One region of the Salinicola sp. MH3R3-1 genome, then DNA from elsewhere that is predicted to be linked to it. Evidence: predicted binding sites of a transcription regulator. Region 1 holds the regulator's gene; the other holds the start of a gene.
The links. The regulator FliA, encoded in region 1, starts transcription of late flagellar genes. The targets are predictions, from matches to a motif close to CTAAAGTTNNNNNNNNNNCNGCCGATA.
Positions count from the first base shown of each region.

Region 2: flgM (flagellar biosynthesis anti-sigma factor FlgM) is a predicted target of FliA. The motif match lies at 4,342-4,368, and genes of this name have one in related genera.

Region 1 covers NZ_MSDP01000011.1:159,455-166,598, forward strand. Annotated here, with positions in the region: gene cheY (chemotaxis response regulator CheY) at 1-291, shown strand, start outside; gene cheZ (protein phosphatase CheZ) at 311-979, shown strand; gene flhB (flagellar biosynthesis protein FlhB) at 1,155-2,318, shown strand; gene flhA (flagellar biosynthesis protein FlhA) at 2,315-4,399, shown strand; gene BTW08_RS08475 (flagellar protein FlhE) at 4,441-4,836, shown strand; gene BTW08_RS08480 (RNA polymerase sigma factor FliA) at 5,006-5,704, shown strand; gene BTW08_RS08485 (ABC-type transport auxiliary lipoprotein family protein) at 5,789-6,457, opposite strand; gene pqiB (intermembrane transport protein PqiB) at 6,454-7,144, opposite strand, start outside.
Region 2 covers NZ_MSDP01000015.1:115,502-122,645, forward strand. Annotated here, with positions in the region: gene BTW08_RS09950 (flagellar basal body rod protein FlgF) at 1-110, opposite strand, end outside; gene flgE (flagellar hook protein FlgE) at 290-1,582, opposite strand; gene BTW08_RS09960 (flagellar hook assembly protein FlgD) at 1,647-2,351, opposite strand; gene flgC (flagellar basal body rod protein FlgC) at 2,410-2,820, opposite strand; gene flgB (flagellar basal body rod protein FlgB) at 2,825-3,244, opposite strand; gene flgA (flagellar basal body P-ring formation chaperone FlgA) at 3,526-4,299, shown strand; gene flgM (flagellar biosynthesis anti-sigma factor FlgM) at 4,415-4,690, shown strand; gene BTW08_RS09985 (flagellar protein FlgN) at 4,727-5,179, shown strand; gene BTW08_RS09990 (histone-like nucleoid-structuring protein, MvaT/MvaU family) at 5,278-5,655, opposite strand; gene BTW08_RS09995 (GGDEF domain-containing protein) at 6,434-7,144, shown strand, end outside.

The DNA.
Region 1 (7,144 bases):
GAAGAGGCCGAGGACGGTCAGGAAGCGTTGATCAAGCTACGAACCGGCGCGTTCGAGTTCGTGGTCTCCGACTGGAACATGCCCAATCTCGACGGTCTGGAGATGCTCAAGGAGATCCGGCAGGACCCCCAGCTCTCTTCGCTGCCCGTGCTGATGGTGACGGCCGAAGCCAAGAAAGAGAACATCATCGCAGCCGCCCAGGCAGGCGCCAACGGCTATGTGGTCAAGCCTTTCACCGCCGCCACGCTCGAAGAAAAGCTCAACAAAATTTTCGAAAAACTGGGCAAGTGACGCCTACGGAGGGTAGATCATGAGTGGTGCCAACCCTCAGACCAGCGTGGCGGAAAGTGCGGCTCCCGACGACCTGATTCGCCGTATCGGCCATTTGACGCGCATGCTGCGCGAGAACATGCGTGAGCTGGGCCTCGACAAGGAGGTGGAGAAGGCTGCCCAGGCGATTCCCGATGCCCGCGACCGGCTCAGCTACGTTGCGTCGATGACCGAGCAGGCGGCGGAACGCTCGTTGAACGCCATCGACAACGCCCAGCCGCTGCAGAACGGGCTCGAGCGCGAGGCGATCGCTCTCGACGAGCGGTGGGATTCGTGGTTCGCCGAACCCAAAGCGCTGAACGAGGCCAAGGCGCTGGTGAAGGACACTCGTGCCTATCTTCAGGATGTGCCCAAGAAGACCAGTGCCACCAACGCGCAGCTGCTCGAGATCATGATGGCCCAGGATTTTCAGGATCTCACCGGGCAGGTCATCAAGAAGATGATGGAAGTGATCCACGAGATCGAGCAGCAACTGGTGCAGGTGCTGATCGACAACGCCCCAGAGGGTGCCGAACGTCGGGACTCGGCGAATCCGACGGCTGCGAAACCCAACTCGCTGCTCAATGGACCGCAGGTCAATCCCCAGGCTGCCGATGTCGTCAGTAGCCAGGACCAGGTCGACGATCTGCTCGATAGCCTGGGATTCTGAGCGCGCCAGTCGCAACTGACAGACCCCGTTGTACATCCTACCTTCCGAAATAGCAGGGTCTTACTCCTGCTATTTCTCCCTTTGCCATGTCGTCACTCCCAGCAGAATAGCGCCCACGGATTCATGTCGCCGATAGTGGCGGCGACGGTGGCGATGACTGTGGTGGAGTGCGCCCTTGGCCGAGCAGAACGACAGTGATCAGGAAAAGACCGAACCGGCCACACCCAGGCGAATCGAAAAAGCGCGTGAGGAAGGACAGGTGGCGCGTTCGCGCGAGCTCGCCACCTTTCTGTTGCTGGTCAGCGGCGTCATGGGTCTGTGGTTCCTGGGCAACCATCTCTACGGCGAGCTCTCCATCGTCATGGAGCAGGCGTTCATGTTCGATCACGGGCTGGCGTTCGACACCTCCCGCATGCTCAGCCATGTCTGGCTGCTGGGCCAGAATACCCTGATCGCGTTATTGCCGTTGTTCCTGCTGTTCACGGTCGCCGCGATTCTGGGACCGACGATGCTGGGCGGCTGGCTGCTGTCGGCAAAATCGCTTCAGCCTCAGTTGAGCAAGCTCAATCCGCTCAAGGGGCTGAAGCGGATGTTCTCGAGTCAGGCGCTGGCGGAACTGGGCAAGGCCATTGCCAAATCGGTGCTGGTGGGGGGCGTTGCCGTGGCCTATCTCTGGGCTCAGCGCGGCACGCTGCTCGGCCTGATGGAGATGCCGATTCAGCAGGCTCTGGCCACGGCGATGCGTCTGGCGGCCATCGGCTGTGCGCTGATCGTCACCTCGATGATCTTCGTCATTCTGATCGATGTGCCGTACCAGCTCTGGAGCCACAACAAGAAGCTTCGCATGAGCCGCGAAGACATCCGCCAGGAGCACAAAGAGTCGGAAGGCGACCCGCACGTGAAAGGGCGCATCCGCTCCCAGCAGCAGGCGATGGCGAGACGACGCATGATGAGCAAGGTGCCGACCGCCGACGTGATCGTGACCAACCCGACCCACTACGCGGTGGCATTGAGCTACCAGCAGGACTCGATGGCGGCGCCGAGGGTCATTGCCAAGGGGGCCGAGCAAGTGGCGGCCAGAATCCGCGAGCTCGGCGACGATAACCGGGTGCCACGGCTGGAAGCACCGCCACTGGCTCGCGCGCTCTACCATCACGTCGATCTGGAGCAGGAAATTCCGGGCGATCTCTATACCGCGGTGGCCGAGGTATTGGCCTGGGCGTTCCGGCTCAAGCAAGTAGAAACCGAAGGCGGCGACATGCCGCCGGCGCCACGGGATCTGACCGTGCCACCGGCGTTCGATGATGCCGTACCCGATTCATCCAAGGAGAGTGAATGAACGCGCTCACCCAGTGGTTCGGTCAGCGCAAATGGCCGGGCGAAACGCAGTACAAGGTGCTCGCTGGCCCAGTCCTGATCATCATGATTCTGTCGATGATGATCCTGCCGCTGCCGCCATTCGCGCTCGATCTGTTCTTCACTTTCAATATCGCGCTGTCGATCATGGTGCTTCTGGTCAGCATGTTCACCCAGAAGCCGCTGGATTTCGCGGCCTTTCCGGCGGTCCTGCTGTTCTCGACGCTACTACGCCTGTCGTTGAACGTGGCATCGACCCGTGTCGTGCTGATGGACGGGCATGAGGGCGGTGATGCCGCGGGTAAGGTGATCGAGGCGTTCGGCGAGTTCCTGATCGGCGGTAACTTCGCCGTGGGTCTGGTGGTGTTCCTGATCCTCGTCGTGATCAACTTCATGGTCATCACCAAGGGTGCCGGACGTATCGCCGAAGTCGGTGCGCGTTTCACCCTGGATTCCATGCCCGGCAAACAGATGGCGATCGACGCCGATCTCAATGCCGGGCTGATCGGTGAGGAAGACGCCCGGCGGCGCCGCACCGAGATCAATCAGGAATCGGAGTTCTTTGGCTCCATGGATGGCGCCAGCAAGTTCGTCCGCGGCGATGCCATGGCCGGCTTGCTGATCATGGTGATCAACCTCATCGGCGGGTTGATGATCGGGGTAGCGCAGCACGGGTTGCCATTCGGGGAAGCGGTCAAGACCTATACCTTGCTGACGGTCGGCGATGGTCTCGTCGCCCAGATTCCCGCACTGGTGATCTCGACGGCAGCCGGTGTCACGGTATCCCGGGTCAACACCGACCAGGACGTGGGTCAGCAGCTGTTGAGTCAGCTCTTCAACAACCCGCGAGTGATGTATCTCGCCGCCGGCGTGATGGGGCTGCTGGGGATGATCCCGGGCATGCCGAACGTGGTGTTTCTGTTGTTTGCCGCCCTTCTCGCGGGGCTTGGCTGGTGGATTTCGCGGCGCGAAGAGGAACTGGCGGTTCGCGCGGTGGACGAGAAGGCGCCACCGACCGTCCAGGAGACTCCGGAGGCCAGTTGGGACGATGTGCAACTGGTCGATACGCTGGGGCTGGAGGTTGGGCATCGGCTGATTCCGCTGGTGGATCAGCGTCAGAAAGGCGAGCTGCTGGGCCGCATCAAGAGCGTGCGCAAGAAATTCGCTCAGGATGTCGGCTTTCTGCCCTCGGTGGTACACATCCGCGACAATCTCGAACTGAGTCCCAACGCTTACGTGATTACCCTCAAAGGCGTCGAAGTCGGTCGCGCCGAGGCGTTTCCGGGCAAGTGGCTGGCGATCGATCCGGGCCAGGTTTCCGGCGCGATCGACGGTACCAGAACCCAGGACCCGGCGTTTGGCCTGACCGCCTACTGGATCGACACGGCGCAGCGCGAGCGGGCACAGATCTATGGCTACACCGTGGTCGACGCCAGCACCGTGGTCGCCACTCATCTCAATCATCTGCTGCACGAGAATGCCGGCGACATGCTGGGGCGGGCCGAGGTCCAGCAGTTGCTGGACAAGGTCGGTGAACAGCAGAAGTCGCTGGTGGATGACGTGGTGCCCAAGCTGCTGGCACTGACCTCGCTGCAGCGCATTCTGCAGAATCTGCTGGCCGAAGACGTGCCGATTCGCGATATGCACACGATTCTCGATGTGCTGGCGGAATATGCGCCGCAGCAATCGGATGCCAACGATCTCACCGCGCTGGTGCGGGTGGCGTTGGGTCGAGCGATCACCCAACAGTGGTTCCCGGGTCGCGAGCCGATGCACGTGATGAGCCTCGAACCCAGGCTGGAGCAGGTGCTCACCCAGGCGCTCAATAACGGCGGTGCGCTGGAGCCTGGCTTGGCTGACACGCTGATGCAGCAGACCGCGGCGGCGGTCGAACGTCAACAGAGTCGCGACGAACCCACCGTGCTGGTCGTGCAGCACGGGTTGCGGGCGCTGCTGGCCCGTTTTCTGCGCCGCCAAATCAAGTCGTTGGTGGTGCTTTCCCAGGCCGAGATTCCCGACGATCGCAACCTGCGGGTCACCACGACCATCGGCACGGCGCCGTGATCCGGGGTAAACCGTCTTTCAGGGTTTGGCCTTTGAGTGCCATGGCGCTGATGGCGATCCTCATGGTGGGGTGGGACGTGCCAGTCTGGGCGGCCGACGGCTCGTGGGTCGTGAAGATCCCGCGTCAGACGGTGTTTGTCTCCGATCGGCCGATGGAGAGCGAGCCAATCCAGCCGCTGACGGCGATGAACGGTGCCGAAATTGCGGGGGTTCGCTGGACGTTTCGGACCAGCGTGTCGGCACCGGGGCTCAAGCTATGGCTGTGTCAGGCCGATCGGTGTCAGCGGCTGACCCGGAATCGCGGCGAAACCCAGCACTTTTCGGGTCGCTCCGCGGCGGCCCCATTCCGGTTGCGATTTCAATGGTCCCCCGATTCGCACCATGGCACCAGACTGGTGATATCCGACGCGCAGCTGATCGTCGACTATCGGCAGTGACAATACGACGAGCTGACGGCAGTGGAAATGGCGGTAACGCCACGGCCAAACAGTCGAAATAGCCACCTGAAGGCGGGCAGTTTGCGCGCTCGGGGTGACGATCACACGGCATAATGAAAGCCTGGGTCAGGCATTCCATGACCGTAGGTGTTTTGCACGAGGCCATTCGATGTATACCGCACAGGGCAAAATCGATCAGACGGCACTGATTGAGCAGTACATGCCGATGGTAAGGCGCCATGCGCTCTCCCTTCAGGTACGCCTACCGGCCAGCGTCGAACTCGATGATCTCATCCAGGCCGGTATGCTGGGCCTGCTGGACGCCCTGGGGCGCTACGACGACTCGCATGGGGCCAGCTTCTCGACTTACGCCAATCAGCGGATCCGCGGAGCGATGATCGACGAGCTGCGCAGCCGGGACTGGATGCCACGTAGCGTGCGGCGCAGTGCACGGGCGCTGGATCAGGCCGTGCGCCGGTTGGAGCAGCAGCTGGGCCGGGCGCCGGACGAGCGGGAAATCGCCCGGGAAATGGGCGTTTCGAGTGACGATTATCATCGGCTGCTGGCGGATGCCAACAACGGCTTTCTGCTGGCTTACGACGAGAGCGACAACGAGAACGGCATTGCCACGGTCGCCGAATCAAGCTCGCCGTCGCCGCTTGCGGCACTTCTCGATTCGGATAATCGCGCCAGCGTGATGGCGGCAATCGATGCCTTGCCGGAGCGGGAAAAGCTGCTGTTGGGGCTCTACTATCAGGAAGAGCTCAACCTCAAGGAAATCGGTGCGGTGCTCGGCGTCAGTGAATCCCGCGTCTGCCAGCTGCACAGTCAGGCAGTGGCCCGTCTGCGAAGCCGTCTGAATCCCTGATCATCACCTGATACGAAAACGCCGCTCGAACCGGCCGCCTGACGCGGACCTGGCCGGATCGAGCGGCGTTTTTGCGTACCGGGATCACTCGGTGATCGACGCCGTCGTCGACGCCGTCGTCGAGGCCGTGCGGATCTCATCGGCTACCTGCTGGCCCACCTGATCCCAGACGGCGCCTAACGTGCGCACCAACGCCGGATAACCGTCGTCGCTCAAGGGTTGCGTGACGTCGAAGTGGTGCTGTGCCACCAGCCGATTGCCGTTATGCAGCTGCCACTCTCCCGAGGCCACGGCCTGGCCATCGTAGCGCCCCTGGAACTGGTCGACGCTCAGCGTCAGGCGCTGTGCATCGGAACCACTCTGCGCCGCGCTCAGCACGGTCATGCCGGGTAGATTGGCCGTCAACGACTGGCGCAGGCGCCGCGTCAACTGGTGGCTCAGTTCTTCTGCCCACAGGTTCTGGTTGGCCGCGGCGAGCTCGATATCGCTGATCTGCATCACGATGCCCTCCTGATCGAGGTAGCTTGCCACCTCGACCGGGCTTACCGCCAACTGTCGAATGTCTGCTGTCGTTCTCGCCTCTGTCGTCGACGATGACTGCGCGCCATCGGCCTCCGGCAGGGTAAAACGATTGGTCGGCGTGGATTGCACGGCGCAGCCCGTCAGCACGACGGTGGATAGGGCTACGGCGGACAGCGCCAGCAGGGTGGTGGCGCCGAAACGGCGCCAGCGAGGCAGAGTGGTCGTCATCATTGGGGAGCCCTCGGCACGGGATCGGTTTTGACTTCGCGGTCGAAAATCAGCGCGTTGGGTTTCTCGCTCAAGGTCTTGGCGACCGGCTGGAGATCTCGCATCAGGACCTCCAGCTGTTTGAGCGTGTCGTTCAACTGACGATAACCGGAAGAACCGGAAGAGAAGCCGTCGAGCGTACCCTGCAGTTCCTTCAGCGTGTCGTTGATATTGCTCGGCAGCTGCTGGGTGGCCGGATCGGAAACGATGCCGTTGACCGACTCCGCAATCTGGCGCACCTGCTCGAGCGTCTGCTGTGAGGTCTGCATGGTCTGATCCAGACGAGTGAGAATCGGCTCGACCTGCAAGTTGTTGAGCTTGTCGAGCAGACTCGAAACCTTCTGTTCGATCTGCGCGAATCCGCCGGAGACGGTCGGGAAGACCGGTTTGCCGTCGAACTTCAGCGCTTTATAGGCCGAGGCGTCGTCGTCGAAGTTGAGATCGACGAACAGCGCGCCCGTCAGCAGGTTGCCCGCCTTGAGCGTAGCGCGGAGTCCGTATTCCGAGAACATGGTCTCGAAGCGATCGCGCACTTCCTGATCGTCGACGTCCTTATTGACATCCTGATTGCTGTCCAGGCGCTGCGGCTCGATCCGGATCAGTATCGGTATCGCGAACTGGGTCAACGAGTCGGGCTGCGGCGCGGTGAAA
Region 2 (7,144 bases), on a different contig from region 1:
TCGCCGCGAAATCCCGGCGTGCTGACGTTGGCCAGGTTGTTGTTGACCACCGACTGCTGCGCCATGGTCTGGCTCGCGCCACCGCCGGCGGTGTAGAGAATTCTATCCATGCCCAGTGCCTTTCAGGTCAGTGCCTTTCAAGTCAGTGCCTTTCAAGTCAGCGCCTTTCGGACCAGAGCTTTCGCATCAGGTCTGTCGAAGTGAGGTCTTTCGAAGCGAAGTCTATCGAAGCAAGGTCGTTGCCGGTCACATCGCGACCGGCAACGCCAGTGTGTTGGCAACAGAACTATCAGCGCAGCTGCGCGACCTGATCCATCACCTCGGACTGGGTGCGAATCGAGTTGGTGTTGGCCTGATAGTTGCGCTGCGCAATGATCAGGTTGACCAGCTCCTGCGTCAGATCGACGTTGGAGGCCTCGAGCGTCTCGGACTCGATCGATCCCAGCGTGCCGGTACCTGCGGTTCCCAGCAGTTCATTACCCGAGGTCGCCGTCGCCGCGAACAGGTTGCCGCCGGACGGTGACAGACCCTCGGGGTTACGGAAGGTCGCCAGCGCGATCTGGCCCAGATTGACGGTCTTCTCGTTGGCATAGCTGCCCACGACGGAGCCGTCATCGGCGAAGCTGATGCCGACCAGGGCACCGGAACCATAGCCATCCTGCGCCAGGCTCTTGACCGTTGAGTCGTTGGAGAACTGGGTGCTGCCCGCCATGTTGAACGTGGCGTTGACCGGGTCGACACCATCGCCGAGTTCATTGGCACCGAAAGCCAGCGTCGGCCAGTCGACGGGGTTGGCCGTTGCGTCAGCACCGTCGATCGTCGCCAGCTTGCCGTCATTGTCGAACGTCACCGGGAATTCCTGATCCGTCACCACGCCATCCAGCGCGGTACGCGCGCTCCAGGCGTTATCGTCGGTCTTCTGGAAATAAAGCGTGGCGTTGTGCTGCTCGCCCTGGGAATCGTAGACCGTGAAACTCGTCGAGTAGTTGTAGGGAACGGTGGTCTGCTCTGCGGTGTCTTCAGCCGTCTTGGCAGCGAGACTGTTATAGAGAACCGCCGTGGAAGACTCGTCGGCAACCGTGGACGCATCCAGATTGAGCTGGATGTTGATCCCCGTGCCGGTGGCGCCGGTAGCGCTCGCCGGCATATCCGACGCCGGGATGTTGAGCACCTGCGGCTGGCCGCCGACCACGACGCCGGAATTGACGTCACCCGCATCGGCCAGGCCATAGCCCATCAGCCGCGCGCCCTGAGCATTTTCCAGATAACCGTCGGCGGTCATCGTCAACTGGCCGTTGCGCGAATAGCCGACCTCGCCTTCCTGCTGAAAACGCAGGAAACCGTCGCCGCTAATGGCGACATCCAGGTTGCGCCCGGTAGCTTCCAGACTGCCGGTACCGAAGTCTTGCAGCACACCGGAAACCCGAGTCCCCAGACCCACGGCGCTGTTGGCGAAGACATCGGAGAACTGCACCGACCCGCTCTTGAAGCCTTTGGTCTGAGAGTTGGAAATGTTGTTGCCGATGACATCCAACTGCTGAGACGCGGCGTTGACGCCGCTCAATGCCTGTGAAAAGCCCATGACTGATCCTCTGCGTTTATCGGTTGCGTAAGCTAGAACGGTTTTTTGTCGCTACTGATCTCACTCAGAGAATCTGACGCACTTCCGAGAGCGCCACGGGATCCTGAGCGTATCCCAAGTCGAGTTGAGCGCCATTCGCGCCCTGAATCACGCCGTTGACGAGAGCGTAATTCAGGGTCGTCGGTGCGTATGTCTCGTCTCCCACGGTTCCGGTGAGGGAAGCCGTGTAAGTACTATTGGTAGTGGCGCTTGTGCCATCGGCCAATTTTCCATCCCAGGTGAAGCTATGCACGCCGGCTTCCAGCGGCCCGGTCGAGAAGCTGTCGATGATTTCGCCACTGGCACCGCGGATATCGACCTGAAGATCTTCGACAGCGCTGTCCAGCTCAACGCCGATCGGCGTTGTAACGACATCGCTGCTGGATTCCTCGGATGCTCCGACCAGAATCTCGTTGCCCGGCACCATCACGCCCTGCCCGATCAAGGCCGTGGCCTGCAAGGCTTGTCCCGCATCGATCTGGTCGGTGATGGCGGACAGGCTGTCGTTGAGCTTCTCGATACCGCTGACGGTATTGATCTGCGCCAGCTGCGCGGTCATGTCCGAGTTTTCCATCGGACTGGTCGGATCCTGGTTCTTCAACTGCGTGACGAGTAGCGTCATGAAGCGATCATTGAGTTCGCTGCCGGAATCGACTCCCGTGGTACTGCTTTTGGCGGCCGCGCCATTGATATTGGCAAGCGTGCTGCTACCGATCACCGGACTGGACATGACGTCTCCTTGATGTGATCCGACTGGATACGACCCGACCTGACATGGGCCGCATCGATCAGCCTTCGCCGATCGTGAGTGTTTTGGTCATCAACGTCTTGGCGGTATTCATGACCTCGACGTTGGCCTGATAAGAGCGAGAGGCGGCGATCATGTCGACCATCTCGTTGACCGGATCGACGTTGGGCATCTGCACATAGCCCTCGTCATTGGCCAAGGGATGTCCGGGACGATAATCCATGCGCATCGGCGTGGTGTCGTCCTCGACGACCCCGTTGACCCGCACCCCGCCCGCGCTGCCATCCTGCTGGCTCATCGCCTGAAACATCACTTGCCGGGCGTGGTACGGCTGTCCGTCAGGCCCAGCGACGCTGTCGGCATTGGCCAGGTTGCTGGCGGTTACGTTCATGCGCTGTGAATTGGCCGACAGCGCCGAACCGGAAATCTCGAATACACTGAACATCGACATCGTGTTACTCCGACTGCATGGCTTTCTTCAGCCCTTGGATTTTACGGCTGACGAAAGTGACGTCCGCTTGATAGCGCATCGAATTATCGGCGAAGGCCGAGCGCTCGCGATCCATGTCGACCGTATTGCCGTCGAGGCTCGGCTGATCCGGCATGCGGTAGCCCAGATTTTCCACGCCCGATCTACCGCTGGCCTGAGCCGGAATATGACGAGCCGACGTCCGCGTCAGCGACAGTCCGCCGGACGACTCGCTACGGCCCTGTTCCATGACCCGATTCAACTCCGCACGGAAGTCGAAATCGCGTGCTTTGAAGTTGGGCGTGTCGGCGTTGGCGATATTGTTCGCCAGCACCTGTTGACGCTCTGCACGCAGATTGATGGCTTCCTGCTGAAAGCGCAGCGCGTTATCCAACTTGTCGAACATGCCGTCTGCACCTCGAATGGCGTTCGCTGGAAAATTGACAGGATGGAGAATAGCGGCGGGAGGCTCGCATCAAACGTGTAAACAGACCGTTAATTGCGCGCCATTTTCATCAATGCTCTTGTAGGTTCAGGCTTAAAATCGCTATCCAACGTGGAGGATTGCGTCGATGGGCGCCATGTATCCAAGAACGGCTACGGGACACATGTGCCAGCGATATGAATCGACGCGATGTACCGCGCTCCTCACTAGTCACCTAGAGCATACCCACCGAGAGCCGTGATATGCGTGTCGCCCCCCCAGAAGCAGCCCAGCGCCCCCGATCGAAATACCGCCCTGCTCTCCGGCGACTGCTGTGGGTCGGCGCCACGACGCTGATGGCATCGCTGTTCGCACTCTCTCTGCTACCGATACCCTCGATCGCCCAAGCCGATGCCGAATTGCCGACCGGCGACACGGTATCCGCCAGCGTGAAGCGCTTTCTCGAACAGCGAACCGCCTCGCTCGGCGACCAGGTGACGATCGAGATCCGGGACAGCGCTGCCGATCTGGGCGATTGTCCGGCACCGCAGCCGTTTCTGCCGCGACCCGGCATTCCCCAGGGTCGGGTCACGGTCGGTGTACATTGCGGGAGTGAGGGCGAGCGAACGCGCTACCTGCAGGCAACGGTCTCGGCCATGGTTCGCCATCTGGTGGTACAGCAATCGATCGCTCCCGGACAGCGAATCGATGCGGCAGAGCTTGGCTGGCAGGAGTCGGACATCTCGCGGCTGCGACGCGGCTATCTCGACGACATCGGTCAGGCCGCAGGCATGATCGCGACCCGGCGCATTCCCGACGGCGCGGTATTGACCGATAATATGCTCAGAGAGCCATGGATGGTAAAACGAGGAGACACGGTAGTACTCACCGCTGTCGGCCAGGGCTTTCATGTCAGCCGTAGCGTCGAGGCACTGGATAATGGCGGGCTGGGGAGTACCATTCGACTCAAGACGGAATCCAACCAGATCCTGCAGGGCCGAGTGACGGGCCAGGATCAACTGCGAGTCGATTTCTGAACCGTTCAGATAAATTTCTTCACAAAACTCTGCCCGAATCTCTTTCAGCTCCCGCGGGTTCTGCCGATAACGTAGGCAAGCACAGGATCGTGCATCCAGCCATGAGGTAATGACCGTGAAAATCGATCAAACACATCCCCTGACTCGTCCGGCTCAGAATGAAGCCACCGAGCAGCGCAAAGGTGCAGAGACGGTCGAGGGTGCTCACACGGCCGCCGGCTCCAGAACGACGCTGAGTCAGATCGCGACTGCCGATGACAGCAGTGACATCGATACCGCTCGCGTCAACGAGATTCGCCAGGCGATCTCCGAAGGCCGCCTCGAGCTCGACACCGGCAAGATTGCCGACGGTCTGGTTAAGAGCGTCCGCGATATGCTGGGTGAGCGCTGAACATCCGATCTTAAAACCCGTTTCAGGAACCGCCGCATGACGCCAGCCGAATTGATTGTCGAGCAAAAGACCCTGCTGCAGGCGTTCGCTGAAACGCTCGATGAGGAAGCCGGCTGTCTCGGCGAGGGCAAGGTCGATGGGGAGCGTCTGAGCGCCCTGGCAGCACTCAAGCAGCAGCAGCTCCACGAGCTCGACCGCATCGAGAAACAACGCCGCGAATATCAGCAGACAATGGGGTTCAGTCTAGGAAGTCAGGGCGCAGAGCAGTTTGCCCAGGCGCTGGATCACCACGTTACGTGGCAGCGCACTCGTCAGCTAGCGGAGCAGGTTCGCCGGAACAACCGGCTGAATGGCCATATCATCTCCGCGCGCCTGGAGCACAACCAGAAGGCTATCGATTTTCTCAATCGTGCCATTGGGGGCAGCGTCTACGGTCGCAACGGTGAATCCCGCCATCACGGATTTGGCGGCATCAGCTCCAAGGCCTGACGTTTCCAGAGCCGAAAAGCGCTTGAACGCAGAACCCTCCGCCGAGACACAACGGCGGAGGGTTCTTTCATCTAAGCGCGTAAAAAGTTAGAAAGCGCTCAGTCTTCCGTTCTGACGACCCAGGACTCGACGGTATCGCTGCCGTGTTCGTCTTTCCAGGCTTTCAGCGTCTTGTGGTTACCACCGCGCGTCTCGACCACATCCCCAGTCTTGGGATTCTTGTAGATCTTCAGCTTGCGCTTGCGACGCCCGACGGTGGAACCGGTCTGACCAGCCGCCGGTGCACTATCGGCTTTCGGGTTGAGCAGTTCGATGACATCACGTGTCGTCTTGCCGTACTCGGCCATCAGCGCTTCGAGCTTTTCCTTGAACTCGATTTCGGCTTTCAGGCGCTGATCGCCTTCCATGCGTTTCAGCTCTTCTTCCAACTGCTTCAGGAGCTGTTCTTTTTTGACGTAATCGCTAAGTAGAGACATGCGTTCGTTGTTCCGTTGCGGATTGGTTTAAGCGTGATCATTATTGCGGATATCCGCCAACTTGCAAGCGCGCCCGGATGATTTTTTTAAAGTCGAGCAATAACAAATCTCTATTGAGGTGCAGGTGAGTGACGACTCGCTCTGATTACCCTTCTCGAGATAGTTGTCTCGGACCTGTTTCCAGGTTCAACAACTTTGCCCATCACTCGTTGTGGATGGCTCTATGGGGATCGTTCTTTATCGATCGACAATCGAGTCTTTTCTGACTTAACGATACCGAAATAGGAAGATAGCCGTAGGAAAATAATGACCGAAATAATGTCGACGGGGAATAGACAATGAAACAGGCGACGGTGAACCTTACCAGACACCTGAAGAGCAGCGACCGGAAGACCGCCGGGGCGCACGACGCAGGGCCGGAATCCATGGCGCTCTCCATCGGCGCTACCGGATGAAATTTCCAATAAGCAAATAGCGTCGCATGAAAAGTTCACCCATCAAGGCTATTGGGTCATTTCCGTGCGCCGGCCTTCAGCGCTACAGTTTCTGCTTCATACCGTCGATATCGACTAGTAGCCGGCCAAGTATCAACAGTCTTGCATTTGGCCTTCCATGCAACGGTCGAGCATCGGAGCCAGGCATGAAATTCGACTTCAAGGCCGGGCAACGGCAACACCGTAGACAAGGCGGGACACAATAACCACGGCTACGCAAAAAAGCGATGCATCGATACCTGCGACCTCGATGGAAGACAATACCTACAATGAAAATTCATTTCTTGAAACAGACGACAGGTGCAGTCGGCGGGATCTGGCTATGTACCTCGGCGCTGATAGTGGGAGTCGCTTGGCAGGCAGCCGCGGGGCGTCCATTCGCGATCATCGTGCTGGGGGCAGTGATTATCGGTCTGCTGGGACTGGGGACCAGCCTGTGGTTACTCGACCGCTGCCTGCTGATGCCGATACGGCGCCTGACGGATCATGTCAGCCTCGAACACGATTTCAGCGATACGCCGCAAGAGATGCCCGCCGAACTTTCGCAGCGCCTCGATGCCGTCGGGTTGTTGGCGAGGCAATTGCAGACGCTGATCGAAGAGTCTCGTCGTCACAATGCCGCACTGCTGGAACAGACATTGAATGATCCGTTGACCGGACTAGGCAATCGCCGTCTGCTCGAGCGCCGTCTCGACATGCTGATCCCGCTGAGCCGGCGGCTGAGTTGCACGGTCTCCGCAATGATGATCGATGTCGATCACTTCAAGCCGTTCAATGACAACTATGGCCATCCCGCCGGAGATGCCTGCTTGGTCGATCTTGCCGGCGTGCTGAAGGACACCTTTCGCCGGGACACCGATGTGGTCATACGTCTGGGTGGCGAAGAGTTTCTGGTGCTGCTGATCAATATCGACGAAGAGGAAGCCTGGTCGCTGGCCGATGCCATGCGCGGCATGATTCAGGCACTGGGACTGCCCCACGAATATTCACCGGTG